Regions from separate parts of the Megasphaera hexanoica genome, predicted to be linked through region 1. Evidence: riboswitches for the same ligand, from Rfam matches in the RefSeq annotation. Region 1 holds a riboswitch; the other holds the start of a gene.

Region 1 (16,223 bases):
TTTTCTGCAGTGGCATGTTCGGCACGGCTGCAGCGTTATATTTCCACAGCCTGCCTCTGTTATATCTCTTCTACGGAGTCATTGGCGGTATTGGTCTGGGAACAGGTTACATCACTCCCGTTTCGACACTGGTCAAATGGTTCCCGGACAACCGTGGCTTTGCGACGGGCCTGGCTATCATGGGATTTGGTTTTGCCAGTATGATTGCCGGTCCGGTCATGCAGCTTTTGGTCCAGCATCTGGGCCTGATTCCCAATTTTCTCATCCTGGGCACGGTATATATGGTCATCATGACGGCTTCTTCTCTGTATCTGGCTCCACCCAAACCGGGAGAAGTCCCCGTTTCCGATGCGGCTCTTCGCAAAGCCGGTTCCCGCCATACGCCGGTCTATGCCGATGCCATGCCTCAGTTTAGCGTAAAAAAAGCGATGAAGACGTGGCAGCTCTATACTATCTGGTGGCTCTTCTTTACCAATATTACCTGTGGCATTGCTCTTCTGGCTGTCGCCTCTCCTATGGCTCAGGAAGTCGTCGGCATGTCGCCGATGGCAGCGGCTTCGATGGTCGGCATAATCGGATTCATGAACGGCGCCGGCCGCATTGCCTGGGCTACTGTTTCCGATTACCTGGGCCGTTCTATGACCTATGTCCTGTTCTTTACTATTGAAATCCTGGCATTCTGGCAGCTGTCCCATGTCACGGGAGCTTTCAGTTTCCAGATACTCGTCCTGCTCATCATTACCTGTTATGGTGGCGGTTTCTCCTGCATGCCGGCCTACCTTTCCGATCTTTTTGGGACGCGGGAACTGAGTGCCATCCACGGCCGGATCCTGACGGCCTGGGGAGCTGCTGGCGTTGCTGGTCCCCTGGTCCTGTCGCTCATTAAGGAAACGACCAACAGTTATGCCATTACACTGCAGTTCTTCTCTGGCTGTTTCGTACTGGCTCTGGCCATTATGCTCTTCCTCAAATACAAGACGCGTCATGGTATTGTTACCAGCGACAATGCTGTAGCAGCCAGTGTACAGAAAGAACACAGCATGCAGTAACAGATGTAAATTTTTCAAATAGTTTTTATAAAGGCGAAAAGCATATCAGAAAACGGTTGTCACATGAAATAGTTGCTTCGTGTGGCAGCCGTTTTTTCTATTACCTTCTAGTATAAATGAACGGAAATGATTGCTATTTCAATATAATGATTGAACGTGATTGAAAATGAATGAAAATGTTTGTATAATACGGGGTATAAAAAGTAATTCTGATTGTACAGAGGTAGGTGATATATGTGCTGACAGAAGAACGACAAGATGAGATGGTACGGCTGGTAACGGCCGGCGGTTCTGTTTCCGTACAGGAACTGGTTGATTATTTTCAGGTTTCTGAAGCGACGGTGCGGCGTGATTTGTCGGTCCTGAACCGGGACGGCCGGCTTCGCCGTGTTCATGGCGGGGCAACGGCACTGCCTTCTGAAGAAGGGGTGTATGAAGCCAATATGGAAGAACTGGAACATAAGTATTCTCTCCATATGACGGAAAAACGGCGCATAGCCCAGTATGCTGCTTCCTGCGTGACTGATAGCGATTTTGTGTATCTTGATGCGGGATCGACGGTGGAACAGATGGCAGATTTTCTGACAGGGTCAGGGGCATCCTTTCTGACCAACAGCCTGCCCCTGGCACAAAAACTGGCCCGGAATGGCATATCTGTCCATATGCTGCCAGGCCATGTAAGGGGAACGACTGCATCCGTCGTCGGCAGTGAACTCCTTCAGGCACTGGTGCAGTATCATTTTACCTATGGCTTTTTTGGTACCAATGGTATCAGCCTGGAAGAAGGTTGTACGACGCCGGACGCAGAAGAAGCTGCTGCCAAGGCCGCGGCCTTTTCCCAGTGCCGGCGGGCCTATATACTGGCGGATGGCAGCAAGTTCGGCCTGGCTTCCCATATTACATTTGCGCCTCTTACAGGCGTGTCAGTCATAACGGCACGGAGCAGCCGGGATGTCGATTTTGCTCCTTATAAGAAATTGACGGAGGTGCATGTGCTTTGATTTATACCGTTACCTTTAATCCTTCTCTGGATTATGTCGTTCACATGAAAAAATTTGCCGCTGGTGCCATTAACCGGGCCGAAAAGGAAACGATTTATCCCGGTGGCAAGGGCATCAACGTAGCGCTTGTCCTGGGAAATCTCCACATACCGGCACGGATGCTGGGCTTTATGGCCGGATTTACGGGGCAGGAAATTGAACGGCTCTGTGAAGAAAACGGAGGCGATTGTGATTTTATCCGTCTGGACAAGGGGTATTCCCGTATCAATATGAAAATCAGTGCGGAAGAAGAAACGGCTGTCAACGGAATGGGGCCGGTTATTCCGAAGGATAAACTGAAACAGCTCATGAAACAAATTGAAGCTCTGGATGAAGGAGACACGCTGGTACTGGCCGGCAGCATTCCTTCTACTCTTCCGGGCGATATGTATGAACAAATCCTGAAACGCATGGAATTTCGCCATATCCGCACGGTTGTCGATGCCACCGGTGACTTGCTGCGCAACGTCATTGCTTACCGGCCGTTTCTCATCAAGCCCAATCAGGATGAATTGGGTGAACTCTTCAGTGTTGTCCTGCACAGGGATGAAGAAATCATCATGTGTGCCAAACGGCTCCAGACCATGGGAGCACGCAATGTCCTCGTTTCTCTCGGCGGTGACGGGGCCCTGCTTCTCGGTGAAGATGGAAAAATCTACCGCCGTCCGTCTCCCCAGGGCCGGCTGGTGAATTCCGTCGGTGCCGGTGACAGCATGGTAGCCGGTTTCCTGGCTGGTTTTGAAGCATCTGGCGGCAGTCTGGAAGAAGCGCTGAAATGGGGGATTGCTGCCGGCAGTGCTACAGCGTTCCAGGATTGGCTTGCTGGCGAAAAGGAAATAAAGAAATTGTATAAAACACTGTGACCGATGTGCGTTTTCTGGAAAGCGAGGAAAATTCCGTGCGTATTGCAGACTTATTAAAAAAAGAAAGTATTGATTTGCAGGCCCGGGCTGCTGATAAAGCCGGGGCTATCGATCATCTCGTGGGACTGATGGAAAAGGGCGGTCATCTGAAAGATACGGCAGCCTACAAGGCCTGTGTCCTTGCCCGGGAAGAAGAAGGCAGTACGGGAATCGGTGAAGGCATAGCGATTCCCCACGCCAAGACCGACGCCGTAGCGACGCCAGGCCTGGCGTCGATGATTGTCCGTCAGGGCGTCGATTACGAAAGCCTCGATGATGAACCGGCCTATTTGTTCTTCATGATTGCAGCCCCTGCCGGTGGTGCCAATATTCATCTGGAAGTTCTGAGCCGCCTTTCCCGGATGCTCATGGATGATGATTTCCGGGAAAAACTGATGCAGGCTGCATCGGTTGATGAATACCTGCAGATCATCACCGATGCCGAAACGGCCCAGCTGGCTGAAGACGCAGCTGAAGCGGCGGCTGAAGAAACTGCTGTAGACGGCAATGCCGTATCCGATGATGTGACAGATACGGAAACGCAATCTGCCGCACCAGATGCCGGACGCCCTTATGTCATCGGCGTTACGGCCTGCCCGACCGGCATTGCCCATACCTATATGGCAGCGGAAGCACTGGAACAGAAGGCTGCTGAAATGGGCGTCGATATCAAGATTGAAACGAACGGTTCCGGCGGTGTCAAGCATCACCTGACGGCGGATGATATCCGCCGTGCTGCCGGTGTCATCGTCGCTGCCGATAAAGACGTACCGGTGGAACGGTTTGATGGCAAACGCGTCCTCTTCGTCAAAGTGGCGGCAGGAATCAAAGAGCCGCAGGCTCTCATCCGGCAGGTCCTGGACGGGACACCGCCTGTATTCCATGGTACGGCTTCTGAGTCGGAAGCGGTAACAGAGGCGGAAAGCGGCGAAAGTACAGGCCGTCAGATATATAAGCATCTGATGAACGGCGTATCCCACATGCTGCCCTTCGTCATTGGCGGCGGGATTCTCATTGCCCTGGCATTTCTTTTCGATATGGGTAATGCCGGTACGGCCCAATTTGGTACAGGAACTCCTCTTTCGGCATTCCTGAAAAACGTCGGCGGACTGGCATTCAGTATGATGATGCCTATCCTGGCCGGTTATATTGCTGCCAGTATCGGTGAACGGCCGGCTCTCATGCCGGGTATCGTCGGCGGCTTCCTGGCGACGACTGGTGGTTCTGGTTTCTTCGGGGCCCTCTTTGCCGGATTTATTGCCGGGTATCTCATCATCCTGCTGAAAAAAATATTTTCCCATCTTCCCCAGGCGTTGGAAGGGACTAAGCCGATTCTCATCTACCCCGTACTGGGACTGGTCCTCATCGGCCTTATCATGACGTATATCATTAATCCTCCGACATCGGTGTTCAATCACTGGCTGGCAGATACGCTCTCATCTATGACGACATCCAGCCGCATCATCCTAGGCCTTGTCCTGGGTGGTATGATGTCAATCGATTTCGGCGGTCCTATCAATAAAGCGGCGTATGTTTTTGGTACGGCATCCCTTATGGACGCATCTGGTGCGGCCGTCAGCTCGGGCATCATGGCATCGGTCATGATCGGTGGCATGGTGCCACCCATTGCGATTTCCCTTTCCATGCTGCTCTTCAAGAAAAAATTTACGCCGAAAGAACGGCAGTCTACGATTACCAACTTTATCATGGGACTGTCCTTCATTACAGAAGGAGCTATTCCCTTTGCCGCGTCGGATCCGTTGCACATTATTCCGCCCTGCGCTATCGGATCTGCTGCAGCTGGTGCCCTTTCCATGCTTTTCGGATGTACCGTACCGGCACCGCACGGTGGCATCTTTGTCTTCGGCGTCGTCACCAACTGGCCTATGTATTTTGCATCTTTGGCAGCCGGCGCTGTCATTGCAGCCGTCATCATGGGGATTATCCGCAAAAAATGCCCCCAGTCGTAACGGTTGCCATACTAATGAACATAGAGTAAACTAAACCATAGGATTTCATACAGAGGAGGAATTATCATGAAAGAATTTACTTACACCATTACCGATCCCCAGGGTATCCATGCCCGCCCGGCAGGACTGCTGGTTAAAGAAGCCAAGAAATATGCCTCGTCCCTGACGATTGCCAAAGGCAGTAAAAAAGGCGATTTGAAGAAAATCTTCACCGTCATGGGTCTGGGTGTCAAACAGGGTGAAAGCATAACAGTTCAGGCAGATGGTGCCGATGAAGAAGCAGCAGCTTCTGCTATGGAAACATTTTTCAAAGAAAATTTCTAATGTATGAGGCGGGGAGGACTGCATGGGCAATCCTCCCTTGCCATAACCGGGAGGTGTAAGTCATGCTGACCCTTAAAGGAAAAAGCGTAAGTTCCGGCATCACCATCGGACCGCTGGCACTATTTCACCGCAATACGATTTCTACAGCCGTCCGGCCTATTGACGATGCCGAGGCGGAAGTCAGCCGCTTTCAGGCGGCCCGCGCTGCGTCAATCAGCCAGCTCCAGTCTCTGTATGAAAAGGCTGTAGAAAAAGTTGGTGAAGAACAGGCTGCCGTGTTTGAAGTGCATCAGATGATGCTCGATGATGACGATTATGTCGATGACATCGTATCCCAGATACGGGATGAAAAACTCAACGCCGAAGCCGCTGTAGAACATACGGCACAGAATTTCGCTGCCATGTTCCGCGGGATGGATGATGCTTATATGCAGGCCCGTGCTGCCGATGTCCTGGATATTTCCCGCCGTGTCGAACGGGAATTATGCGGCGGTGAAGGAATTGACTTCAGCGCATACGATCAGGTCATCATCGCCGCTGATGATCTGGCTCCCAGTGAGACATTGCAGCTCGATACGGACAAAATCCTGGGATTTGTCACATCCGGTGGCAGTACCAATTCCCATACGGCTATCCTGGCCCGTACACTGGGCATTGCTGCCGTCGTCAGCACCGGTACCCAGCTGCATAATGACGTCGATGGCAAAACGGCTATCGTCGATGGGACGACGGGGACAGTGTACATTGACCCTGATGAAGAAACACTGGAACGCATGAAGAAACGGCAGGATTCAGAAATCCGGCGCCGGCAGGAATTGGAATCGGTACGCGGAACCGAATCGATAACCCGCGATGGCCGCCACATTGATGTCTATGCCAATATTGGAAATCCTGACAACCTGTCCCAGGTCCTTTCTAATGATGCCGAAGGAATCGGCCTGTTCCGCAGTGAGTTCCTCTATCTGGGACGGAATACTTATCCGACAGAAGAAGAACAGTTTGAAGCTTATAAAAAGACGGCCCAGACGATGGCAGGGAAAAAAGTCATCATCCGTACTCTCGATATCGGTGCCGATAAAAAAGTCGATTATTTCAATCTGGCCCCGGAAGAAAATCCTGCCATGGGCATGCGGGCTATCCGTATCTGCCTGACCCGGCCGGAGTTGTTCCGGACGCAGTTACGGGCACTCTGCCGGGCATCGGCCTTTGGTACCATTGCCGTCATGTTTCCCATGATTATTTCTACCGATGAAGTGCGCCGTGCCAAGGCAATCCTCCAGGATGTACAGCGTGAACTGGATGAACAGGGCGTGAAATACGATTCTCATATGGAAGTCGGCATCATGATTGAAACGCCGGCTGCGGCCGTCATGAGTGATGAACTGGCTAAGGAAGTTGATTTCTTTAGTATCGGATCCAATGACCTGACCCAGTATACACTGGCAATCGACCGCCAGCAGACCCAGCTCGATGCGTTCTTTGATGCCCATCACCCGGCCGTGCTTCGCCTTATCGGACAGACCATTGCCAACGGCCATAAGGAAGGAATCTGGGTCGGCATCTGCGGGGAACTCGGTGCAGACCTTGCGCTGACGGAGACATTCCTGCGCATGGGCGTCGATGAATTGTCTGTCAGCCCTCCGGCTGTACTGCCCCTCCGGGAAAAAATCCGGTCTCTTGATTTGAAGAAATAAGTACTATATATGAGAAATTCCACGGCTGTCATGATACATATTCAGTATGGATTCATTGACAGATAATAATGGATTGTGGTAGAGTAAAATTAGTTTAATATGCAGGTCAGGTGTCGCAAGACTCAATAGAAAAGCCGGTATAAGCCGGCGCGGTCCCGCCGCTGTAAGGAAGAGCGATGCTGCAATGATGTCACTGTACGATTCGTATGGGAAGGCGCAGCAAAGCCATGAATCCAAGCCAGAAGAACTGCCTGACTGATAATCACCGATGGACCTGCGAGCGATGGGAATGGAGATTATAATGCGAATTGGCGCATCAATAAGCCGCAAGGATATCCTTGCGGCTTTTGCATATTAAGGCAGGCCGTTTGTATATTTCTTAAGGAGTGATGGATATGTTCGGTAAGAAACTGAAGACAGTATTGATGTTATCCCTGGCTATTACGGCATTCGGGACTTTTACGGGTATGCCGGCCCAGGCCTCGTATACCCTGAATCCGGAAGTCAAAGATGCGACACCGGCTCTCAAACAGGCCGCAGAAATAGGCGTACGTACGTATAATAACCCGGATATGCAGGATGCGGCCAATAAAGATGCCATTGTCGTCATGAGTTTTGGTACGACATTTAAAGACAGCCGTAAGGCAACGATTGAAAAAACGGTGGCCGATATCCAGGCTGCCCATCCGGATACGAAAGTCGTCCTGGCCTTCACCTCTCATATTATCGTCGATCGCATCAAAGCCAATGAAGGTCTGGAAATTCCTACACCGGAAAAAGCCATGGCAGACCTCAAAGCCCAGGGATATACGCGGGTGGCCCTGACATCTCTCGATGTCATCCCCGGTATGGAGTACGCCTACGATACGGCTATTTACGACATGTATAAAAAGGATTTCAAAAAAATGACCATGGGTACGTCTCTTCTCTACTGGATGGGACAGGAAAACCAGCGCGACGATGTCAGTGAATTCGTGCAGGCTCTTTCTACACAGTTCCCGAAAATGGGCGAAAAAGACGCCGTCCTGGTCATGGCCCACGGCACGCCCCATCCGGCCAATGCCTACTATTCTGTCTTGCAGAACCGGATTGACGAAGCCCATCTCGGCAATGTCTACGTTTACTCCGTCGAAGGCTGGCCTCATCTGGATACGGTCATTCCTATGCTGAAGGCTAAGGGTATCCAGCACGTGACACTCATGCCCATGATGATGGTCGCCGGCGACCATGCCAACAATGATATGGCCGGTGATGACGCCGATTCTCACAAGAGCATCCTGGAAAAAGAAGGATTCAAAGTCACACCCTATATTCATGGCCTCGGTGAAAATACAGCCGTGCGCAAGATGTTCGTAGAACGGGCCAATGAAGCCTGGGATGCCCTGGAAAAAGACAACGGAATTCCGGCAAAATCCCATATGATGCGCCATTAAAAAATTAATATACATGTAAAAGCCGGGACTGTCGTTATGGGCATTCCCGGTTTTTACGATTTTAAATGACATACATGAATCAGTGTAACTATCATGGAGTACTTATTGTTATCGTATTTTCAGGTAATGATATATTATTTTTTCTAACAAATTTCAAAGGAGCTTTCCGCCATTTTGATATTGTTCCAGCGCTTTTATATACATCATTCCCAAATCGGACAGCGTCTGGCCTGTGTTAATGACATATCCTACAGTCATCCTCTCTTTTTCATGCAGTGGGATTCCTTTAATGGCATCGCCCTGCATGTATTTGGGAAATATTCCCGTAGAGATGGAATAGCCGTTGAGGCCAATCATCATGTTGATCATAGCGGCTCTGTCACTGACCCGTATTTCTTTATCTACGGGAAGGGATGAATACAATTCTTCAGAAAAAAAAGAAGATTCATAATTTCCCTGTATAAATTTTAACCGTGGATATTCAATTAAATCAATCAGCTTGAGAGAGGTATGACATGCCAGTGGATGTTTTACGTATAAAGCGACATGCGGTTTAACTGTAAAAAGTGGATGGAATTCTAAACGCATATCTTCTAAGGTACGGCGAATCACGATTTCATTTGTGTTGCTCAGGTAGATGATCCCCAGTTCACTGATATGATTTTTAACGTTTTCCAGAATCTGGTACGTCTGTGTTTCGTTGAGACAGAATTCATAGCGTTCCTGTCCATATTTACGAATCATATCTACGAAAGCATTCGTTGCAAATACATAATGCTGGGTAGATACGCTGAAATATGTTTTTTGTGGCCGCATAGTAATATATGTATCCTGCAGTACATTCATTTGCTGGATGACCTGTCGTGCGCAGCCAATAAATTCTAATCCTTTTGCTGTCACTGTGATACCACGGCTGGTCCGGATAAAAATAGGAAAATGTATTTCTTTTTCTACTTCTTTTACGGCATTTGAAAGACTGGGCTGGGAAATAAACAGACGTTTGGATGCTTCTGTAATGGAACCGGTTTCTGCTATGGAAATAATATAGCGGAGGTTTTGCAGTGTCATAGAGGGCGCCTTTCTTTTTTTTATGGACAAAAGAGACTGTCTTTTGGGACAGCCTCTTTAGGATTCACAATTTGCATGGCATGTATATGCTACAGCTGTTTTTCATCAGACATGGGATTTAACAGTGGCATTTACCTTGCTTTCAGCGGCAGCTTCTGTGGTTTCTTTTTTTATGCCGTAGCGGGGAGCACCCCATTTCTTTAAGGCCCAGGATGATAACATGGGACAGAGAATGGCTGTTACAATAACAGCTGCGGCAACCTGTACGGATGCCAGGGCTGCTGCTTCTTCCAGTCCCGGGACGACGCCGGCTACGATGGTCGGTGTCGCTACGGCACTACCGGCGACAGATGCCAGGGATGCACCGGCATAGCCAGGGCGGCGGAGAATCAGCTTATCTGCGCCGATGAGGATGATACCGCCGGCTACAAAGGCGATGATACCGAGGACGACACCGCTCAGGCCAGCCTGGAACATCATGGAAAGATTCAAAGAAGAACCTACGGAAATACCGATGAGAGGAATGAGAAGGCGGGCACCGCCTTTAAAGTAATTGCGGATTCCCGGATACAGATTGCCGAGGACAATACCGAGAATCATGGGGAACAATGTGGCAAAGAGAGCCATGACAGGGATATTTGATGCTCCCGAAGCGCCGAGAGCCAGCATGGTCAGGAAGGGGCCGTCTTTGATGGAAAGGAGACTGTAAGCTCCGAAATCCTTGTCATCACCATATTCGCCGACAATGGCGAGATAGATGGAACCATTGGAGCTCAGGAGGGCTGTAAATACGGCCAGTGTAGAAATTCCCAGGAAACCGATGGGGCCGAATGTCATGGAGAACAGTGTACCTACGGCATACCCGACGGCAAACTTGGCCAGGAGCAGGACACCGCCCCGTTTTAGTGCAGCCGGCGCTTCATTGACTTTGAGCTGGGTGCCGGCAAAGAATAAGACGGCAGCCGTAAGAGGGACGACAGCTGATTTTGAGAAAATAGCCGTCGTCAGGCTGCCCATTTTTACAAAATCGGGGAAGAAATAATTGAAGATAACCGACAAGAACATGGGAATAATCATGGCTGCTGCCGGAATTTTACGGAACATCATGCAGGGAATATCACGCCAGATATGTGTCATTTTTTTCTCCTTTCGAATTTACAGGGCGGTTTTATATTTTTCACTAATTTTAGCCAGATAAGATTGTAGTGCTTCGGAATCGGGAATCATCGTTTCTATTTTCCAGTGATCTTTGGTTTCTTTTTCCATCGCTTTCTGCAGAACTTGGCTTGTTTCTTCCAAAGGAACAGCGACCACACCATCGGCGTCGGCACAGATGATATCCCCGGGGCGCACGATTACATCGGCACATACGATGGTCTTCTGGACCTGTCCCAGATAATTGGCGGCGGGTATTTTGGGAATCGCTCCTTTGGCAAATACAGGGAATGTTCCTTCTTCTATAGCCAGGCTGTCGCGGATACATCCGTCAATGACAATGCCTGCAATTCCTCGTTTCTGTGCAATTTTAGTGACTATTTCCCCAAGGAATGCCACATCGGTCGTACCCTGGGCAGCTATGACCAGGACGGATCCTTCTGGAGCTTCCTGAAGAGCTTTGAAGATAATCGCACAGTCATTTTTTATGATCTGCACGGTATAGGCCGGGCCGACAACCCGCATTTTCCGGTTCAGTGGCTTGATAGAGGATTCCATCGTGTGGAGTCCCAGCATGGCATCAGATAAGGAAGTAGAAGAAACTTCTCCCCATTCGGATATATCGAAATTCATAGTATACTCTCCTATTTTACATCTGCAGGATTTGTCAAATATCCTGTTACAGCCGTGGCAGCAGCTACAGCTGGTGAACTCAGGTATGTCTTGGACTTCGGGCTGCCCAGACGGCCCAGGAAATTCCGGTTATTCGTTCCAAGTAATACTTCATCATCACAGAGCAGCCCTCCACTCCGTCCTTCACAGAGAGAACAATAGGGATGGGTGAACATGGCGCCGGCCCGGACCAGTTTTTCTACATACCCCAGAGCAATGGCCTGTTTAAAAATCGACCGCGATGCCGGGGTGATGAGCAGTTCGATATGAGGTGCAATATGATGTCCGTCCAGTATGCGGGCGGCAGCTGCCAGATCCTGCAGCCTTCCATTCGTACAGGAACCGATGAATACTTTATCTACTTTCATTCCTTCCAGTTCGGACAGCGGTTTGACGTTATCTACGTACGGATGGGCCGCAATATACGGTACCATATCTTCAGCTTTATACGTCAGCACTTTTTCGTACTCTGCATCGTCATCAAAATGGAGCCACGATACGTCGTCATAATTTACGTTGCTGTAAGCACAACTTTCTTTTGTCGGTGCGAACAGTCCGACTTTGGCACCACATTCGACGGCCATATTGGCAATAGTCAGCCGTTCGTCAACGGGCATGGCATCGATGGTAGAGCCACAGAATTCCAGGGATTTATAGGTGCCGCCGGCAGCTTTCAGATCTCCCAGGATGCGCAGGGCGATGTCTTTGGAGCAGACTCCGTCCGGCAGTGTGCCGTCTATCTGGATTTTAATGGCTGACGGTACGCGGACCCACATTTCTCCTGTACCCAGGACGGCCGCCATTTCCGTGTAGCCGATGCCCGTAGAAAAAGCGCTGACAGCACCGTAGGTTGTCGTATGGGAATCAGTGACAAATACGACGTCACCAGGCCGGGCATATCCCAGTTCCGGCATGAGCTGATGGCAGATGCCGTCGCCGGCATGGACCTTTCTGGCACCGAATTCTTCGGCAAACTGATATCCGTGTTTCATGTGGTCCCCATCGAGGGGAAGGCAGGTCGGAAGCAGATGGTCAAACATGATGATGACTTTTTCCGGATCCCAGGATTTAGTAAATCCCATTTCCTTGAACTTCCGGTATACATTCGTCGTATAGATATCGTGAAACATGACGCAGTCCGGATGAGTGATGACGATGTCACCGGGTCTGCAGTCTGCTACGCCTGTATTATGCATCAGAATTTTTTCTGCTAATGTATGTCCCATGATGGTCCTCCTATTTCAGACAATGATTTCGTTTCTGCATGCTCTTTACGAGTCCTCCATCTTCGATGATCTGGAAGATGTTTTCCGGCATGCGGGGAATATCGTATTCTTTTCCGTTGCACCAGATGCAGTGATTGATTTCGACTTTTACGGTATCTCCTTCCTGGCAATGGTCGGGGAGGTCTTTGGATTCGATGAGCAGCAGACCATTGTTGATAGCATTGCGGAAGAAAATACGGGCGAATGATTTGGCGATAATGCATTTAATTTTGAGGGCACTCAGTGCTTCCGGTGCCTGTTCGCGGGAAGATCCGCAGCCGAAATTGTTACCGGCAACGATGATATCCCCCGGCTGGATAGCAGCAGCCAGGTCCGGCCGTAATGGTTCAAAGGCGTGCTTTTTTACTTCGTCCATCGTATCCAGTGTGACCCATTGCGTTGGCATGATGATATCCGTATCAATATCATCACCGAGTTTCCAGATTCTTCCTTCAAATGACTTTTCCATAGATATTGTTACCTCCTCATTCACTCAGTATTCCTGTAATAGCACAATGTGCTGCCGTGCAGGGCGAGGCGAGATAAACATCTGCGCTGGCGTCGCCGCAACAGCCGGGATAATGATAAGAGCCGGTTGAAACGAGGACTTCTCCGGCGTCCAGTATGCCTTGTGCTTTCCCCCAGCAGACGCTGCATCCCTGATTCATGACGACAGCCCCGCAGTCCAGAAAAATATCAATGAGTCCTTCCCGTAATGCCTGCAGGTATATGGAACTGGTAGCAGGAGTGACGACCAGACGGAGACGGTAGGCGATGTGTTTCCCTTTGAGAATCGCGGCGGCTGCCCGCAGGTCTTCCAGTTTGCCACCGCGGCATCCGCCGATAAAGACTTCGTTTACGTGGATGCCGTGCAGAGCGCCCAGATATTCTGTCTGATTGGACGTTCCCGGAAGGACAACCAGTGGCTGGGTGGCAGATATATCGAATGTCGTATTGCAGGAGATCGTTTCTTCAGTAAACAAGGCACTGCAGGCACCATATTGCTGTGCGAAATGACAGAGATCGTAACGCTGGTCTGTCGTAAGGCCAATTTCATCTTTGAAGACAATCAGCGTATGATCATCGATTTTATGGCTGTATTCTTTCTGTATTGCCAGAGCAACGTCCTGAATGGATACATAGTTTGGCATGGTTCCTGTCAGGGAAATCGTGAGGACAGCCGGATGCGGCAGTGTTACTTTGTCATTCTTTATGGTTTCCCATAACTCATCTTCTGTCATCTGTATTCCCAGTGCACCGGCAGCTCCCAGACATGCCATATGGCATCCTGTACCGGCGATTATGTCATTACGATGGATATAGGATTCGAGGAGGCGGATATAGCCGACGCCCTGGCATTTTTCTATGGGCAGATGTTCTTTTACTGCCCAGTTCAGAAGGCGGCGTTGTTTTTTTCCGACAGCAATGCTGCTGTTTGGTGTATCATGATCAATGCATACGATGAGTTTCTTTTTGCATGGAATGGACACAGTTTCTAATTTTTCCAACAGGGCATCTGAAATCGTGTCCGTAAGCATAATATAATCGGGTATGAGACAGTGAACAGCTTGCGTGGCTTGTGAAAATTGCTGTACTAGCGGTTGATTCATAGTAAATAGCTCCTTTTCTTTTTATAATCGCTTTTGCTTATAGGCTGATTATAATATCCCGTGACTTTTCTGCCAATTTACAGGCTATGTTATGATAAAGCGTTGATTTATGTTTCAAAAAATGATATTTTTTTATTAATGAAACAAAAAAACAGGTATCATGGTTTATTTTTCTGTTAATTATTCTGATTTTTTCTAGTAGGAGAAAGGTATTTATAAAGAAATTTTTATGGCACATATCACATCAGATTCTATGAAAAAACAATATAAGGTCTGCATTCTGGCCTACAGCCGCGTAGCTGATGTAGCCCGGCAAGTTATTAGTGAATTACCCGATGGTGATGTAGAATACATTATCATGGAGTCAGGTCTGGCCGATGAGCAGGCCATCTGTGTGGAAGAAGCACGCCGCCTGGGATGTGAAGTATTCATAGCCGGACCGGCCGGAGCGGCGTTATTTGCCACCCGGTATAGCTATCCTGTCATTTCGTTCCAGGTGAGTGACATGGATTATATGAATGCCATCCGTAAGGCTCTCAATCAGGGACATCATCGTATCGGCATTATGCATTACCGCTATGCACTGCCACTTGATTTAAAAAAATATGAATATCTCATGCAGGCGAAACTTACAGAATTAGTCTATGATGAAGTTCCTCAGGTCTATGAAATAGCGAAAAAGACATCTTGTGATGTCCTCATCGGGCCTGTAGTTGTACAGGATGCAGCTGATGCGGCGGGAAAGGATTCGCTTCTCATCTATGCAGGGAAAGACGCCATCCGCGACGCCTGCCTTAAAGCAGGGGAACTGATTAAAAAAATGTATGATACCCGGCGCAGTCACGTCATTGCAGAATCTGTATTGGATACGGCGCAGCTTGGTATTGTGGTAACCAGCAGGGAGGGTATGATTGAATTTTTTAATCACACTATGCAGAATTATACCGGACTGGCACTGCATCAGGTAAGCGGCAGATCGTTGTCTGATGTGTTTCCTAACCTGCCTTTATCAGATTTTTTGAAAAGCGGGTTCAACCAGCAGGATAGCTATCACCTGATTAATGCGACTATGATGCGCTGCGTTTTCCGCCGTCTTGTTGTAGGAATTCATGAAGGCGGCGTACTGCTTACCTTTCATCCCAATCCCCATAACAGGAAAAAAGACCGGCAGCATCCGGTATATACCGTTGCGCCTGTCTACAAATTAGAAAAAGTTACGGCGCAATCAAAAGAAATGAGCCATATTGTGAATTTGTGCCGCCAGATTTCTCCTGTAGAGTATGCGACTACGCTTGTCGGTCCTGCCGGATGCGGCCGGGAAGAACTGGCTCACTGCCTGCATAATGCATCCCGGAGGGCCGGTAAGCCGTGTATTACTATTGATTGTGCCACGATTATAGATGATCGGGCTGTGGAAATGCTGTATGGCTACAGTCAGGGAAATAATACGACCGACGGATTATTGCTCACGGCATCTGGCGGCAGTGTTATCATCAAGCATCCCGGTCTGGCAGGGCCGCGCCTTCAGGCCGTTCTGCAGGAAGCCCTTACGGTCCGCCAATTTTTCCGCCCCGGAATGGAAGCTCCGATGACATTGGACCTTATGTTTTATACGGTGGTGACGGACGAAGAATATCACCGTATACCGGCAGGTCTGAGACGGCTTTTATCTATTCTCGTGCTTCCTATCCCCTCTTTGCATGAACGTAAGGAAGATATTTGTCTCCTTTTTTCAAATTACGTCCGCCAGCAGCTGCCCGGAAGTCGTGGTAATATCGTAACGGAAGCGATGGAACGGGTACTCATGACGTACAGCTGGCCTGGAAATGTCGTTGAACTGCGTGCAGTCAGTACCCGTTATGCTGTTCTGTTGAAAAAAGCAGTTACCCGTACGGCCCGTTACCGATACCGTCTTCTGCTGGAAGCTATAGGAGATGAGACGTTGGAGTCAGATATCTTTTCACAATATCCCGTCCTTTGCCAGCGTCCCGTAGAACAGATTTCTCCTTTTCAAGAGGCGGTCCGGGTACTGCGTACTGTC
Region 2 (16,223 bases), 1.3 Mb from region 1:
ACCGATACGCCTACACAAACGCGTCGTATCAGAGCCGATACTTCTTCTATTTCCATTATATTCTTAAAGGCAGAAAAAGGGAATGAGTCAGATGCAGTACGTAATGGACATACCTGCCATACGGGCCTGCTGGGTAAGAGCCTGCCTGCCGCCGGACCCCTGTCAGGTTCGGAAGCTCCACGGCTCTTGCCGTGCGTGCCCGTTGCTGGCGCGCTGAAACTCGCTTAGCTCAGACAAAACAGCGCGCCGGACGCAACAGGTACGCACGCCATCCGTCACGGTCCATGATGACCGCGCCGGACCGGAGCCGTTCCCGCAATGTCACCAGCCAGGGGCCCGGTGGCTGGTTGGGTTGTAGCTGCTAGATTAAGATTCCTGCCGCCGGGCCCCTGTCAGGTTCGGAAGCTCCACGGCCCTTGCCGTGCGTGCCCGTTGCTGGCGCGCTGAAACTCGCTTAGCTCAGACAAAACAGCGCGCCGGACGCAACAGGTACGCACGCCATCCGTCACGGTCCATGATGACCGCATCGGAACGGAGCCGTTCCCGCAATGTCACCCGCCAGGGGCCCGGTGGCTGTCTGAGTTGTAGCTGCTAGATTAAGATTCCTGCCGCCGGACCCCTGTCAGGTTCGGAAGCTCCACGGCCCTTGCCGTGCGTGCCCGTTGCTGGCGCGCTGAAACTCGCTTTGCTCAGACAAAACAGCGCGCCGGACGCAACAGGTACGCCCATCATCCGTCACGGTCCATGATGACCGCATCGGAACGGAGCCGTTCCCGCAATGTCACCAGCCAGGGGCCCGGCGGCCGTCCGGGTTCGTGTTGCCGGGCTTTCTATAGAACTTATTAAAATAAGAGACAATTTTAGTCTTTTCTGATATACTAAAATTGTATGAAAAGAGTTTGGAAGTGAGGGGACACAGATGATTACTTGCAACGGCAACGGCAGCTTTGACATGCTGGTCATTGGCGTCGATAAGAAGATGAAAGCCCTGCAGCGGGTACCCAAGGAGGATGTAAAGGCCCTGAAGGTATTTGTTGAGGAGCGGCCTGATATATTGGATTATACTTCGCTTTATGTGTATCATTGTGCCAGTGGCAGCAAGGTACATACGTATCTCCTGGTAGGGCTGGACAATAAACCGGTACAGTATGCGACGTATGAGGATTTCCGGGTAGGCCGCCAGATTTTGCAGGCTGCGCGGAAGGAGAAGGTCCGGGAGCTGGCTCTTTTGATCGATACGCTGGAAATGGATATTCCATCGCTCATCGACGGACTGTTGTACCAGAATTATGAGTTTATCCAGTACAAGACCCAGGCGTCGCCCAATCTGGTCAAGAATATCAATCTCATCACGGCGAGCCTGCAGATTAAGGAATTGAATACGCTCTGCTATGTGTATTCGTCGGTTTATGAAGGGATTTATCTGGCCCGGGATCTGACGAATATGCCGTCTAATGACCTGACGCCGCGGAAGTTTGCCGATTCGGTGCAGGAGTTGTGCAAGGGCGAAAATATCCACGTCGAATCGCTCAACAAGTGGAATCTGGAAAAGCGCCATATGGGCGGCATCGTAGCGGTCGGCAAGGGCAGTATGAATCCGCCGCAGCTGGTGTCGGTTCTGTACCAGGGCGATCCGGACAGTAAGGATGTACTGGGGCTGGTCGGAAAGGGCATTCTCTATGACAGCGGCGGCCTGTCTCTCAAGTCCCACGCCAATCTGGAGTTCATGAAAGACGATATGGCAGGAGCCGCAGTGGTCCTGGGCGTTATCCGGGCGCTGATGCTCCTCAAGTATCCCGTCAATGTGCTGGCCGTCATGCCTCTGGCGGAAAATATCCCGTCGGGCATGTCCTACCGCGTCGATGATGTCATTACCATGTACAATGGCAAGACCGTGGAAGTCAAGAATACCGATGCCGAAGGCCGGCTGGTCCTGGCCGATGCCGTAGCCTATGCCCAGGATAAAGGGGCGACGCGGATCATCGATTTCGCTACGTTGACGGGAGCCTGTGTGACGGCTCTTGGTACGGTGCGCAGCGGCATGATCGGCAACGACCAGGAATGGATGAACCGCATTTTCACTATGGCGGAACGGGTCCATGAAAAGGTATGGCAGTTCCCGGCGGACCGGGAATATGAAAAGCAGCTCCAGAGCGATATTGCCGATTTGAAGAACGTCGGCGGTCCCGAAGCCGGAGCCATTACGGCCGGCCTGTTTATCCGTCAGTTCATCAGGGAAGGGACGCCGTGGATCCATTTCGATATCGCCGGGACGGCATTCCTGGAAAAGAAAGATGATCTGGGCTATATGGGCGCGACCGGGACGGGCATCAAGACGGTCCTGGAATGGCTCAAAGGGGGCCAGTCGTCATGAATGTAGATCTGCATATGCATACGACCTGTTCTGACGGCCTGTATACGCCGGAACAGCTGACGAAGATGGCAGCAGAGGCCGGCCTTTCGGTCATGGCCATTTCCGACCACGATACGGTGGCTGCTTACTCCGGTCATTCTTTTGCACCGGGCATACGGGTCATCCCGGCTATTGAAATGAGCAGTGATTATGATGGGGAAGATGTCCATGTCCTGGGCTACTATATCCGGCCGGATCAGAAAGAGCTGACGGAGTATTGCCGGCAATTCAAACAGCGCCGTCTGAACCGGGCTCTGGAGATCGCCGACCGGTGTGTATCCCTCGGCTATGACATCGACCGCGGCCAGATAGAAGGGATGCTGGCCAAAGGGGGGACCGTAGGCCGGCCGCATATTGCCCGCATGCTCGTCGCCAAAGGGTATTTCCCCGATGTGAAAGCCGTATTCGATACGATACTGTACCGCGGCGGACCGGCCTATGTGCCGTATCACCGCCTGACCGTCGATGCCTGTATCGACCTGATCCATACGGCAGGAGGGCTGGCTTTCCTGGCCCATCCGGGACTGTTGAAGCGGACCTTGTCCCGGGTCCTGGCCTTTCCCTTTGACGGACTGGAAGTCTATCACCCCAATAACCGCGGCCGCTGTGACGAATTCCTGCGCATCGCCCGGGAGCATCACTGGCTGGTGAGCGGCGGTTCCGATTTCCATGGCGTACCGGGCCGGTTCCCGGAAACGGTCGGGTCCTATGCTGTAGATGAATCGTACGTGCACGGGCTGCTGGCCTATCGGCCGTAAGACCGGGAAGCGGCAGGGCAGTCTATGTCATGGCAGGCAGAAAGAAAGGATGAGGAATGATGCATATTACCGGCTTTATCGGTGCCAGCGGGACAGGGAAGAGTTATCATGCCCTGGTCGTGGCGCACGAAAGGAATATCGACTGTATCATCGATGACGGCCTGCTCATTTATCAGAACCGCATCGTCGCCGGCCAGTCTGCCAAGGAGGAAACGAACCGCATGCAGGCCGTGCGCCGGGCTATTTTCCTCGACCCGGCCCATGCTGAAGCCGTCCGCAAGGCACTCTTTACGATCCAGCCGCCGCGGCTTCTCATCCTGGGTACGTCGAAGCATATGATATGCCGCATCTGCCAAGCCCTGCACCTTCCTCATGCCGATGATTATATCCATATCGAAGAGGTATCCTCGGCAGCGGAAATCGCCAAAGCCAGGGATATCCGCCTGAAAGAAGGCAAGCATATCATCCCCGTGCCGACGATGGAGCTGAAATCTCATTTCCACGGTTATCTCCTCGATCCCATCCGTTCGTTCCTGTCCGGCCGGGGTGGCAGGAAATCCGGCGTGGAGCAGTCTGTCGTCCGTCCCGTATTCAGCTATTATGGCAAGCTGGTCTTTTCCGATGATGTCCTCTTTGCCCTCGTCCGCCATACGCTCAAAGGGATGAGCGGTATTGCCCGGGTGAACCGTGTCAAGGTGGCCAAGAACTACCTGTCCCATGCCAACGGCCTGGCCATTATCCTGACGCTGACCATTTATTACGGGGAAAATATCCGCCAGCTCCTGCGCCGCGTCAAGGACGAGGTACAGCAGTCTGTCGAATACACTACAGGAATGTCTGTGGATGTTATGAAAATTACCATTCGTGGCATTGCGCCCCGTTCTTGACAGGCTGCAAGAGGCCATGCTACCATTAAATACAACTGCATAGGAGCTGTCAGGTGTCGCAAGACTCAATAGAAAAGCCGGTATAAGCCGGCGCGGTCCCGCCGCTGTAAGGAGGAGCACTGCTGCAGAAACGCCACTGTATATCTGTATGGGAAGGCGCAGCAGGGTCATGAATCCGAGCCAGAAGAACTGCCTGACAAAGAATCACCGGCAGACCTGCGAGCGATGGGGATGGGGATTAGGACTCTGTTCTGTTATAAACCGTAAGGATGACGTATCCCTGCGGTTTTTTTCTGTTTCAGTTGTTTCAGTATGTATAGGAGCGGTAGTATGGAAGCGATTACTAGTGGATTTTTGTTGTTCCGGCAGGGTGGGATTGTCATGTACATCCTCCTGTTGTGTTCATTGTTTGTCGTCTATATCGGTATGGAACGGGCTATTTTTTATACCCACATGGATGCCGGGGCAGCCTTTGCCCAAAGGTTTTACACGTATATGAAACTGGGACAGTACGATAAAGCGCGGACGCTGGCCGATGAAAGCCAGGGAGGGCTGGCCTATATCCTGCGCGACGTCTTTGCCGGCCGTACGGGCAGGGATGTCCGGGCTTATATCGAACTGCAGTCGGGCATTCTCATGGCAAAGCTGCGCAGCCGCCTGTATTATCTCAGTGTCATCGTGACCCTGGGGCCGATCCTGGGCCTGCTCGGAACCATCAGCGGTATGATCCGGGCCTTTAGTATTTTCAACGTACAGACTGGCCAGTCGGCCGCTATCACCGGCGGCGTCGGCGAAGCGCTCATTGCTACGGCTTTCGGCCTATGCGTGGCTATCCTGGCCCTGCTGATCCATTCGTATTTCACGCAGCGTCTGGACCGGATCATCACCGATATGGAGCTGTGTTTTTCGGCTCTCGAAACGATGCCCCGGGAAAAGGAGGACTGAGCCATGCGTTTACGGGATCCACGGTATTTCAAGCAGCCGTCGATCATGATAATCCCCATGATCGATGTCATGTTCTTTCTCCTCGTCTTTTTCATGATGACCTCGTTGTCCATGGTCGATCTGCGTACCATGGGGGTCGATCTTCCCTTTGCCTCCCAGGCAGAGCAGCAGCCGGCGGCACAGTACGTCGTCACCCTGCGCCGCGATGGCTCGCTATGGCTGGACGATGCGCCCGTCGATAAGGAGCGCCTGCTGGCGTCGGCACGGGAACAGCAGCAGAAAGACAGCCGCTTCAACGTCGTCGTCCGTGCCGATAAAGGACTCGATTACGGAACGGTCATGGGCCTCCTCGACGACTTCAAGCGCGTGGGCATCGTCCGCATTGGCCTGGCTGCAGAAAGCGGGGCTGAGCCGTGACATGGGAGAAGAAGAAAGGGCGCGTCGCCGCCGGTCTGTCCGTGTCTCTCCATGCGGCGGTTTATCTGGCCCTGGCAGCAGGCGGCTTTTTTACCATAGCCTACAACTACACACGGCAGGAGCCCGGCACCGTTACGGTCTATAATGCCAACGATCTGTCCGGTGCCGGCGGCCGGGATGCGGCAGGGACGGACGGCAATAGCGGAAGTCCCCTGGCTTCAGAACGTCAGGAAGGCGGCCGCATAAGAACGGACGCCGCACAAGCGCCTTCCATGGCGGCCACGGTGACAAATACCTATCATACGGGACCGGTGCATACCGCCGCGACGGCAGGAGAACCGTCCCGGTCTGGCCGGGCAGAAACGGCCGGTCCTGGAATGGCTCATGGCGACGGCGGCAGCGGACGGGCAGCCGGTCCCGGGACGGACGAAAGCGCGGCACCGTCCGGCTCGATTCATGTCGCCGGTGCCCTGGCGGATATGCTCGATGCCGTGCGGGACAGGCTCCCCGATATAGGGAAACGGGCAGATAAGGAACGGCCTGTTCCCTCTGTTCCGGCCCGTCAGTCCAATACGACCATCATCACCCGGGAAGATATCCAGACCCACCGGGACCAGACCGTCCAGGAAGCATTGCAGCGCGTGACCGGCGTTACCGTCAACGAACAGGTACCGGGTATTTCTTCCTTCGTCAAGCTCAACGGTGATGACCGGGTGCTCATCCTCGTCGATGGGCAGAGCCTGGCCAACGCCCAGGGCAGTGGCTACGGCAGGGGAAGCGTGGATCTGACCAGTCTGCCCGGCGTAGCGGCCATCGACCATATAGAAGTGACGAAAGGCAGCGGATCCGTCCGCTATGGCAGCGGTGCTGTCGGCGGTGTCATCAACATCGTCACGAAGAAAGCCGATCACGACGAATCGACTCTTTCGGCCTATACCGGCTCGTGGGGCATGCATGGCTATACGCTTACGAACAGCGGGAAGCGGGACCGTACGTCCTGGCTGGTCAGCGGCAGTATGGAACGGCGCCAGTATTATGCCTTTCCCCATGGTATCAATACGAATCGTTCCCGCGGCGATATTTTCCGCCAGTCCTTCGACCTGAGACTGGATCAGGAACTGACCAGGGATAGTTCGCTTACGTTCAAGGCTTATCATCAGGATTACCATGGCCATGGATCGACGTTCCTGCCATCCTATTCCCGCTCCCTGCCCCGGAATCTGCGCAAAGAGCGCCTGCCGGGCTGGTACCTCAGTACTAATAAGGTAATCGAACGACTGATCAACGATTACAGCCTGACATATAATTTCCATACCCGTTCGTCCCAGCCGGGATTCTTCCGCTATTTCAATGATTACCAGCGCACGTTCTGGACCAATCATTTCCTGACCCGGACGCAGGGACTGGAATGGCAGAATAACTGGCAGCTGGGCCCCCATCAGCATGTGACGGCCGGAGCCGAATGGACGGAAGATATGGGGACCAACTATGAGGCCCATTATATAGACAAAAAAAGGCACAACCGGGCTGTATATGCCGAGGATGCCCTCAACTTCGGCAAGTGGACCGTGACGCCGGGATTGCGGATCGACGACAACAGTACCTTTGGCCTGCACCGTACACCGCGCCTGGCCATGAATTATAAGGCCAATGACGCCTTTAACGTCTATGCGTCCTGGGGGCGCGTCTTTTCTCCGCCGCGTCTCAACGACCAGTTTTACGTGACATCATCCTCGCGGGGAAGAGAAGATCTGCAGCCGGAAGAAGGCTATACGCAGACGCTGGGATTCCAGTATCAGATACACCCCAAATCGTACCTGGAAGGCAGTATTTTCCACAGTCATCTGCGCCATGTCATCCGCTGGAACCGCAGCGTCACGCCCCACGAAGCGGAAAACCTCGATGAGGAGGATAAACGGGGGCTGGAACTGACGTGGAAGCAGAAGGTCAATGATCATTGGGAATGGAATGCCGGTTACTCCTATATCCATACCCGGACGGACAGCGGAGACGGACTCGTCTTTGATGAGACCTACAACCAGCCCAACGGCTATCGTGCCGGCGTGGCCTATCACAGCAAGAAATGGCAGGCCTCTGTCGATATGACGGCGGGCACGGGCCGGAATGACACGTATTACAGCAACAATTCCTACGTCGTGTGGAACGGCAGTGTCAGTTATGCCGCCAGCAAAGATACGACCATTTATGGTAAAATCAATAATATCAATGATGAAAGCTATGATTTGTATCACAATTATCCTGCCAGCGGCCGGAACTGGCAGATCGGGATCCAAAAGAAATTCTAGGAGGTGTCGGGAATGAAGAAATGCATGACTGCCGTCTTTGTTTGTATGGGACTGATGCTGGCCTGTCTGGGCCTTGTCGGATGCGGACCGGAAACACAGGCGCCGTCATCGGACGGTCCGGCCTTTGCCCAGGTGACCGACGATGCTGGCCGTACGGTGACAATCAAAGAAAAACCGCAGCGCATCGTCGTCCTTTCCACGTCGCTGCTGAATTTTGCCGATGCCGTCGATGGAAATCTTGCCGGACGGGCTTCGGTCCAATCGGATGCGGCGGCTCTGCCGGAACGATATAGCAACGTACCGGAAGTCGGGCCCGTCTACAATGTAAGCGTAGAAAAAATCATGGCCTGCCAGCCCGACCTGGTACTGGCCAATAAAAATCAGCATGAGAAACTCATCCCCCTGCTGGAACAGAACGGCGTGACCGTTCTTGCTCTGACGACGAAGACCTATGACGATGTAAAACGGAATCTGACACTGGTGGGAAAACTCTACGGAAAAGAAGACATGGCACAGGAAAAAATCGCTGCCATGGATAAGGAAATACAGGCTGTCAAAGAGAAAATCCCTGACAATCATCTGACTGTCGCCATTTTGCATGCTACGCCCAGCCATGTCAGTCTGGAACTGGATAAGAGCATTGCCGGCGATGCCGCCCGCATCCTCGGCTTTACCAATGTAGCTCAGGACGGGGCGGACAAGGTGGGAAACAGTGCCGAAAAGGTGCCGTACAGTATGGAAGCACTCGTAGAAAAGGACCCTGATGTCATTTTCATCACCTCTATGGGCCGGAGTGACAAAATCGAAGAAAGGCTCCGTCAGGATGTGGAAAGCAGCCCGGCCTGGCAGACCCTCACGGCGGTGCGGCAGAAGCGGGTCTATGTGCTGCCGGAAAATCTGTTTCTACTCAATCCGGGGCTGGATTATCCGCAGGCCGTCGCTTATATGGCCAAAACCGTCTATCCGGAGGTGTTTCACTGATGGGGCGGCGCTGGCTGAAGCGGCTGATCCTGCTTATGCTGTTTGCCCTGCTGGCCATTACGGGTATCGTCCTGTCGGTCACCCAGGGGGCGGCATCTCTTACGGCGTCGGCAGCCCTGCAGTTTCTCCTCGTTCCCGATAGCAGCACCATGAGTCAGATCATCTGGAATATCCGCCTGCCACGGGCCGTGACCGGCGCTATGGTCGGCATGAATCTGGCCCTTTCCGGGGCGATCCTTCAGGCGGTCATGCGCAATCCTCTGGCAGATCCTCATATCATCGGCATTTCGTCCGGGGCCGGTCTTACGGGTATTGCCATCCTCATCCTGTTTCCTGCCTATACGTATCTCATGCCGGCCGCTGCCTTTACGGGTGCCATGGTGGCAGCTGTCATGATTTACATCCTGGCCTGGAAAAATGGCATCAAGCCCGTGCGCGTCATCCTGGCCGGCGTCGCCGTGTCGGCCTTTCTGGGCGCTGCCATTTCCAGTCTGCTCATCTTTTACAGTGACCGCGTACACGGCGCCCTGCTGTGGATGGTAGGAGGGCTGGCTGCCCGCAGCTGGAATGACGTGACCCTCATCGTGCCGTACACCCTGACGGGGCTGGCTTTGTCCCTGTTTGGAGCTTCCTATCTCAATCTCCTGCAGCTCGGCGATGACATGGCCCGCGGCCTGGGGCTATCGGTCGAACGGGCACGGCTGGGACTGACCGCCATTGCCGCGCTTTTGGCGGCCAGTGCCGTCAGCGTGGCCGGGCTCCTGGGATTTGTCGGCCTCATCGTGCCCCATATGGTCCGCCTCCTGGGAGGGACGGATTACCGCTATATCATACCGGGGTCGGCCCTTCTGGGCATGGCTGTCGTGACCTGGTGTGATACGGTGGCCCGGATCATCCTGGCGCCGGTGGAACTGCCCGTCGGCATTATCATGGCGCTTTTGGGCGCACCGTTTTTTCTGTATCTTCTTAGGAGGGACGTGTGATGGATACACCGCAGGCTCTGAGTCTGGACCATATATCGGTAACGCTGGGACATGTACCGGTCCTGCATGATATCAGTCTGAGCGTGGTACCGGGAGAGTTTCTCTCCATCATCGGACCGAATGGATGCGGCAAAAGCACGCTCCTCAAAGTGCTCTGTCATATGATCCGGCCCCAGTCCGGACAGGCTTTTCTCGAGGGACGGCCTCTTTCGTCATACAGCCGCCGCCAGCTGGCACGCCGCATGGCAATCCTGACACAGAAACACGATATCCCGGAAGACATGACCGTGTACGAACTGGTCAGTCTGGGCCGGTTTCCCTACCGGACGTTTTACCGCCGTCCTTCCATGCAGGAACGGGATATTATCGAAAAAGCCATGGCCGATGCCGGCATCCGATCCTGCCGGGACCGCCTGGTACATACTTTATCGGGCGGCGAACAGCAGCGGGCCTTTCTGGCCATGACCCTGGCCCAGGAGCCGCAGATCCTGCTCCTTGATGAACCGACGACGTACCTCGATATCCGCCACCAGCTGGATATCTTGGAACTCTTGCAGCAGCTCAACGAAACGCTCCATCTGACCATTGTCCTCGTCCTGCACGATATGAATCAGGCCCTCCGCTACAGCCGGCGCACGTTGGTCATGAAAGAGGGCCGCATCGTCGCCCAGGGCCGTCCGCAGGATGTCATCACGCCGGAGATGATACACGACGTGTTTTCCGTGTCCGGTGAAGCGGCCGTCACGGCTTCGGGCCGCCGGGTCCTCGTCTTTTGAGGGTAGCAGGCCGGCATAGTTCATGTTATAATTGAGAAAAATAGTATATACTATACAGAAATCTATATACAGAAAACAATGGATACTTACAAAATCGTACAAGGAAAAAAATTACGCTGCGGCTATACGACCGGCAGTTGTGCTGCCGCTGCCGCCAAGGCTGCCGCCCGCATGCTCTTTACGGGAATGCCCGTTGCCATCGTGCGCCTCATGACGCCCCGGGGTATCGGGCTGGAACTGGAGCCGGAAGAGGTGTCTATCGGCCCGGACCGGGTGACCTGTGCCATCCGCAAGGACAGCGGCGATGACCCGGATATTACCGACGGCATGCTCGTCTTCGCAACGGTAGAAAAGACCGGAGAGGGCATCCGCCTCTGCGGCGGTCCCGGTGTGGGCCGTGTGACCCGTGACGGCCTTTCCTGTCCCAAGGGAGGTCCTGCCATCAATCCGACGCCGCGGCGCATGATAGAAGAAGCGGTGCGTAGGGAAGCACAAAGGGCCGGTTATACGGGCGGACTGGTCGTCACCATTTCCATTCCCGGAGGAGAGACCCTGGCAGCCCGTACGTTCAATCCCCGCCTGGGCATTGAAGGGGGACTGTCGGTCCTGGGGACATCGGGCATTGTCGATCCCATGAGCGAGCAGGCTCTGATCGATACGATCCATACGGAAATGAACTCCCGCAAGGCTGACGGCGTCCGCCACCTCCTTGCTTTTTTTGGCAACTATGGCGTCGATTTCAGCCGCGATGTGCTGCATCTCGATGTCTCCCAGCGTGTCACCTGCAGCAATTACGTCGGCGAACTCCTCGACTATGCCGTCTATAAAGGATTTGAAGATGTCCTGCTCATCGGCCATACGGGAAAACTCATCAAACTGGCGATGGGCATCATGAACACCCATTCCCTTTATGCAGACGGGCGCATGGAATTCATGGCTCTCCAGGCCATGCTGTGCGGTGCCGGCCGTGATACGGGCCGCCGCATATATGAATGTACGACGACCGATACGGCCATAGAGATACTGATAGAAGCGCAGCTGCTCGGACCGGTCATGACGGCGGCAGCCGGAAAAATCCAATATTACATGGACCAGCGGGTCCACGGCGAAATCCGCTGCGGTGCCATGATGTTTTCTAATCGTTACGGTGTGCTGGCCCAGACTCCCCGCGCAGAGGAACTGCTGGCCTTTCACCAGAAGGAGAAGGCTGAATGAAACAAGGAACGTTATACTGCGTCGGCATGGGGCCGGGAGATCCGGAACTAGTGACTTTTAAAGCCTGGCATGCCCTGTGCCGCTGCCCGGTGCTGGCATTGCCCGAAGACCAGAGCGGCCGTCAGACTGCTGCCGCCATCCTGAAAGAAGCCGCGGCCCGGCAGGAAGGGCTGCATCTGGAAGAAAAGGATATCCTGTCCCTGACCTTTCCCATGACCCGCGATGCCGGCCGGCTCAGAAAAGCGCACAGCGATGCATCAGACAAGGTGGCTGCCGTCCTCGACGGGGGATGCGATATCGCCCTCATTACTCTCGGCTGCCCGACGGTTTACGCATCGTGCATGTATATCCAGAAAGAAATCCGCCGCCGCGGTTATGAAACCGTCGTCATTCCGGGCATTACCAGCTTCTCGGCGGCTGCCGCCCGTCTGGGCCAGCCCTTGTGTGAAAAGGATGAACCCCTTCTCATCGTACCGGCCGGACGGGACGATCTGCCGGACCTTCTCGCCGTACGGGGGAGCAAGGTCCTCATGAAAGTACCCCGCCATATGGGCGCCCTCAAGGAACAACTGCAGGATGCAGGACTTTTGCGGCACGCTTCCCTGGTAGAACGCTGTGGCCTTCCGGGGGAACGGGTATGCACGGATTTACGACAGGCAGACGATACGGGGTATTTTTCTGTGATTCTCGTAAGACAGGAGGAGAACCTATGATATATTTTGTCGGAGCCGGCCCGGGAGCCGTCGATCTCATTACCGTACGGGGCCAGAAACTGCTTGAAAAAGCAGACCTCATCATCTATGCCGGATCGCTGGTCAATCCAGAGCTGCTCCAGTTTGCCAAAGAAGGATGCCGCATCTGCAACAGCGCCTCCATGACGTTGGAAGACGTCCTGCAGGAAATGGAACAGGCCGAAGCAGCGGGCAGGATGACGGTCCGCCTGCATACGGGCGATCCCAGCCTGTACGGGGCTATCCGCGAACAGATGGATGCCCTGGACCAGCGGCACATCGCCTATACGTACGTGCCCGGCGTCAGTTCCTTTTCTGCCGCCGCCGCTGCCGTCCGCAAGGAATACACCCTGCCCGGCATCAGCCAGTCGGTCATCATCACCCGCATGGAAGGCCGGACTCCCGTGCCAGACGGTCAGCGCATTGCCGACTATGCCGCCCATCATGCGACGATGGTCATTTTCCTCAGTACAGGTCTTCTGGACAAGCTGCAGGACGAGCTCATCCATGGCGGCTATGCAGAGGACACGCCGGCGGCTATCGTCTACAAGGCATCCTGGCCGGATGAACGGGTCTGTCCCTGCACGGTGGCGACCCTGGCGGAAACGGCGGCAGCTGCCGGTATTACCCGGACCGCGCTCATCCTGGTCGGCGATTTCCTCGATGGTTCCTACGACCGGAGTAAGTTGTATGATCCATCCTTTACTCATGGATTCCGCAAAGCGTCCCAATAGTTCGTGTAAGAGGTGAAGAAACGATGAAGGCAGTGTTGTTTTCCTTTACCCGGCGCGGCGCCAGACTCAGTATTTCCATACAGTCGTATCTGAAACTGTGTGGCTGGCAGGTCCGGGCATTGACAGGGAAAAAATTTGTATCGCTCGATTCCCAGCTGGAAGAAATCGAGCCGGATCTGGCCAGCTGTACCGGTCAGGCCTTTTCCGGGGCAGAACTGCTGGTCTTTATCGGGGCTTCCGGTATTGCCGTGCGCAGTATTGCTCCTTATATAAAGAGCAAAACGACCGATCCGGCTGTCCTGGTCATCGATGAAAAAGGGCAGTACGTCATTCCCCTCCTTTCGGGGCATATAGGCGGGGCCAATCAGATGACGCGCAAACTGGCCGGCTATCTTCATGGCCAGCCGGTCATTACGACGGCGACCGATGTCAACCATCTCTTTGCCGTCGATGAATGGGCGGCACGGAATCACATGGTCATTTCGTCCATGCGGGAAGCCAAGGCATTCTCGGCAGGACTTTTGGACGGCGGCCCCGTCGGGGTATACAGTGATTTTCCCGTAGAAGGTACGTTGCCGGAAGGACTGGAAATGCAGCCATCGGGGCCTCTGGGCATGGCCATTACTCTCAGCCAGGACTGTTATCCCTTTGCCGAAACAGTCGTGCTCCGGCCGCGCATCATCCATCTGGGCATCGGCTGCCGCAAGGATACGCCGGAAGAAGCCATCAGCCGCCTCGTACTGCGCGAGCTGCGGCGCCTGCGCATCGGCCTGAACCTCGTCGCCGATATAGCGACTATTGACATCAAGAAGCAGGAAAAGGGCCTGCTGCATTTTGCCAGGAACAACGCCATCCCCATCCAGTTTTACTCGGCCGGGCAGCTCAATGCGGCACCGGGCCTGGGATTTGCCTCGTCCCGGTTCGTACAGAAAACGACGGGGACCGATAATGTCTGCGAACGGGCTGCCGTACTGGCCAGCCGTGGAGGACGGCTCCTGCTGCATAAAACCGTCCGCGATGGCGTGACGCTGGCCATTGCCTGCGAAGAATTCTGCGTCAATTTTGAAATGATGGAGTGACCATATGAAGAAGAACGTATATGTCATCGGCATCGGTCCCGGGTCGCGTGATGAAATGACATTCCGGGCCGCCTGTGTACTAAAAGAGTGTGATGTCATCGCCGGTTATCAGACGTACATTGACCTCATTCGGGACGATTATCCCGATAAAGAATACATCATTACGGGCATGACCAAGGAGACCGACCGCTGCCGCATGGCCCTGGAACGGGCACAGCAGGGCGCCTCTGTCGCCCTCATATCCAGTGGTGACGCCGGCGTCTACGGCATGGCCGGCCTTATTTATCAGCTGGGCGCGGCCTATCCCGACGTGGATATCACGGTCATACCGGGAATCACGGCGGCCTGTTCCGGCGCAGCCCGTCTGGGTGCCCCGCTCATGAACGATTTCTGCCTCATTTCCCTGAGCGACCTCATGACGCCGTGGGAAACCATCGAAAAGCGCCTGGACTGTGCCGCAGCTGCTGATTTTGTCATCTGCCTGTACAATCCGGGAAGCCACAAACGGGCCGATTATCTCCAGAAGGCCTGTGCCATCATCTTGCGGCACCAGAATGGATCCGTCCCGGCCGGCCTGGTCCGTCACATTGGCCGGAAGGGAGAAGACGCGGCGATCATGACACTGGGCGAACTGCAGCATGTGCCGGTGGATATGTTTACGACCGTATTCATCGGCAACAGCCAGACAGAACTCATAGACGGCCACATGGTGACGCCCCGCGGGTATACGCTGCTGTGACGGGGACGCTTTGGATCATCGGCGGGACGACTGAAGGCCGGGAACTGGCCGCTTATGCCGGAAGCCGGGGCATTCCGACGTATGTCACTGTGGCCACGGCATACGGTGCATCCCTGATTCCGTCATGGCCGTCGCTGACGGTGTGGACCGGCCGCCTGACCGAAGAGGATATGGAACGATTCCTGCTGGAGCACGCCATTTCTCATGTCGTAGATGCCAGTCATCCCTATGCGGCTGTCGTAACCGGCAACTGCCGCACGGCATGTATGCGCCGCCGCGTTTCCTATATCCGCGTGACCCGGCCGGCATTTCCCCATGGAGACGCCGTATCAGTTTATTCCATGGAAGAAGCAGCGGATTTTCTCAGCGATACGGAAGGTGCGGTCTTTCTCACGACGGGCAGTAAGAATCTCGACGTGTTTACCCATATCCCGGACTATGAGAAACGGCTCTATGTGCGTATCCTGCCGCTCAGGGATTCGCTGGACCGGGCCTTGTCCCTGGGGTATGTGCCAGGACATATCATCTGTATGCAGGGGCCTTTTTCTACGGAATTGAACGCCGCCATGTTCCGTCAGTATCACAGCCGGTATGTCATTACCAAGGATTCGGGAAAACCGGGCGGATTTGCAGAAAAACAGGAGGCGGCCCGTATGGCCGGTGCCCGGCTGATCGTCGTCGGGCGGCCAGCGGAAACGGGGGATTCACTGCAGGCCGTCAAGGAGCAGCTCGAGGCCCTTTGGCACGATTCCTGAGAGAGGCGGAGAGGAGAAGAAATGATGGATGTCTATGTCATCGGTATCGGTCCGGGAAATCCGGAATATCTGACAGACCGGGCCCGTTCTGCTATTGCAGCCTGCCCGGTCCTGGTGGGAGACCGGCGCATGGTGGAGCCGTATGCGGCAGCGGGCAAACGACTCGTATATACGTATAAAAAAGATGAAATATATGAGCTGGCCCTGTCTCTCCTTCCGGACGGCGGCCCTATGGCTGTCCTCGTATCGGGCGACGTCGGGTTTTACAGTCTGGCGTCTCTCATCCGGGACTTGCCGGACTGTCATATCGTCCGCATACCCGGCATCAGCAGTCTGGTGTATTTCGCCGCTCTCCTGCAGACGAACTGGCATGATACCTATATTGTCAGCCGCCATGGCCGCCGCGATTCCCTGACAGAAGCCGTGCGCCATCATGGGAAGGTATTCTGCCTTACCGGTGGCAGTGACACGCCGGCCGCCTTGTGCCGCATGCTCTGTCATGCT

The links. A riboswitch is a leader RNA that binds a small molecule or an ion and turns the genes downstream of it on or off. The one in region 1 is predicted to bind cobalamin.
Region 2: it holds a riboswitch for cobalamin, as region 1 does, so the genes downstream of both, ACGTIC_RS09175 (MotA/TolQ/ExbB proton channel family protein) here and ACGTIC_RS01345 (sirohydrochlorin cobaltochelatase) in region 1, are expected to answer to the same signal.

Annotation. Positions count from the first base shown of each region.
Region 1 is NZ_CP171361.1:282,832-299,054, forward strand. Features, by position in the region: gene ACGTIC_RS01315 (OFA family MFS transporter) at 1-1,049, shown strand, start outside; gene ACGTIC_RS01320 (DeoR/GlpR family DNA-binding transcription regulator) at 1,286-2,050, shown strand; gene pfkB (1-phosphofructokinase) at 2,047-2,952, shown strand; gene ACGTIC_RS01330 (fructose-specific PTS transporter subunit EIIC) at 2,988-4,961, shown strand; gene ACGTIC_RS01335 (HPr family phosphocarrier protein) at 5,028-5,285, shown strand; gene ptsP (phosphoenolpyruvate--protein phosphotransferase) at 5,348-6,979, shown strand; cobalamin riboswitch at 7,071-7,249, shown strand; gene ACGTIC_RS01345 (sirohydrochlorin cobaltochelatase) at 7,375-8,412, shown strand; gene ACGTIC_RS01350 (LysR family transcriptional regulator) at 8,566-9,480, opposite strand; gene ACGTIC_RS01355 (2-keto-3-deoxygluconate permease) at 9,586-10,617, opposite strand; gene ACGTIC_RS01360 (RraA family protein) at 10,636-11,268, opposite strand; gene ACGTIC_RS01365 (aconitase/3-isopropylmalate dehydratase large subunit family protein) at 11,280-12,533, opposite strand; gene ACGTIC_RS01370 (3-isopropylmalate dehydratase) at 12,544-13,041, opposite strand; gene ACGTIC_RS01375 (aconitase family protein) at 13,058-14,182, opposite strand; gene ACGTIC_RS01380 (PrpR N-terminal domain-containing protein) at 14,412-16,223, shown strand, end outside.
Region 2 is NZ_CP171361.1:1,838,657-1,854,879, reverse strand. Features, by position in the region: gene ACGTIC_RS09190 (M17 family metallopeptidase) at 920-2,374, shown strand; gene ACGTIC_RS09185 (PHP domain-containing protein) at 2,371-3,171, shown strand; gene ACGTIC_RS09180 (Asp23/Gls24 family envelope stress response protein) at 3,228-4,058, shown strand; cobalamin riboswitch at 4,093-4,270, shown strand; gene ACGTIC_RS09175 (MotA/TolQ/ExbB proton channel family protein) at 4,389-5,003, shown strand; gene ACGTIC_RS09170 (biopolymer transporter ExbD) at 5,007-5,420, shown strand; gene ACGTIC_RS09165 (TonB-dependent siderophore receptor) at 5,417-7,726, shown strand; gene ACGTIC_RS09160 (ABC transporter substrate-binding protein) at 7,739-8,707, shown strand; gene ACGTIC_RS09155 (iron ABC transporter permease) at 8,707-9,690, shown strand; gene ACGTIC_RS09150 (ABC transporter ATP-binding protein) at 9,690-10,466, shown strand; gene cbiD (cobalt-precorrin-5B (C(1))-methyltransferase CbiD) at 10,545-11,681, shown strand; gene cobI (precorrin-2 C(20)-methyltransferase) at 11,678-12,394, shown strand; gene cobM (precorrin-4 C(11)-methyltransferase) at 12,391-13,146, shown strand; gene ACGTIC_RS09130 (cobalt-precorrin 5A hydrolase) at 13,170-14,225, shown strand; gene cobJ (precorrin-3B C(17)-methyltransferase) at 14,230-14,964, shown strand; gene cobK (precorrin-6A reductase) at 14,961-15,719, shown strand; gene cbiE (precorrin-6y C5,15-methyltransferase (decarboxylating) subunit CbiE) at 15,741-16,223, shown strand, end outside.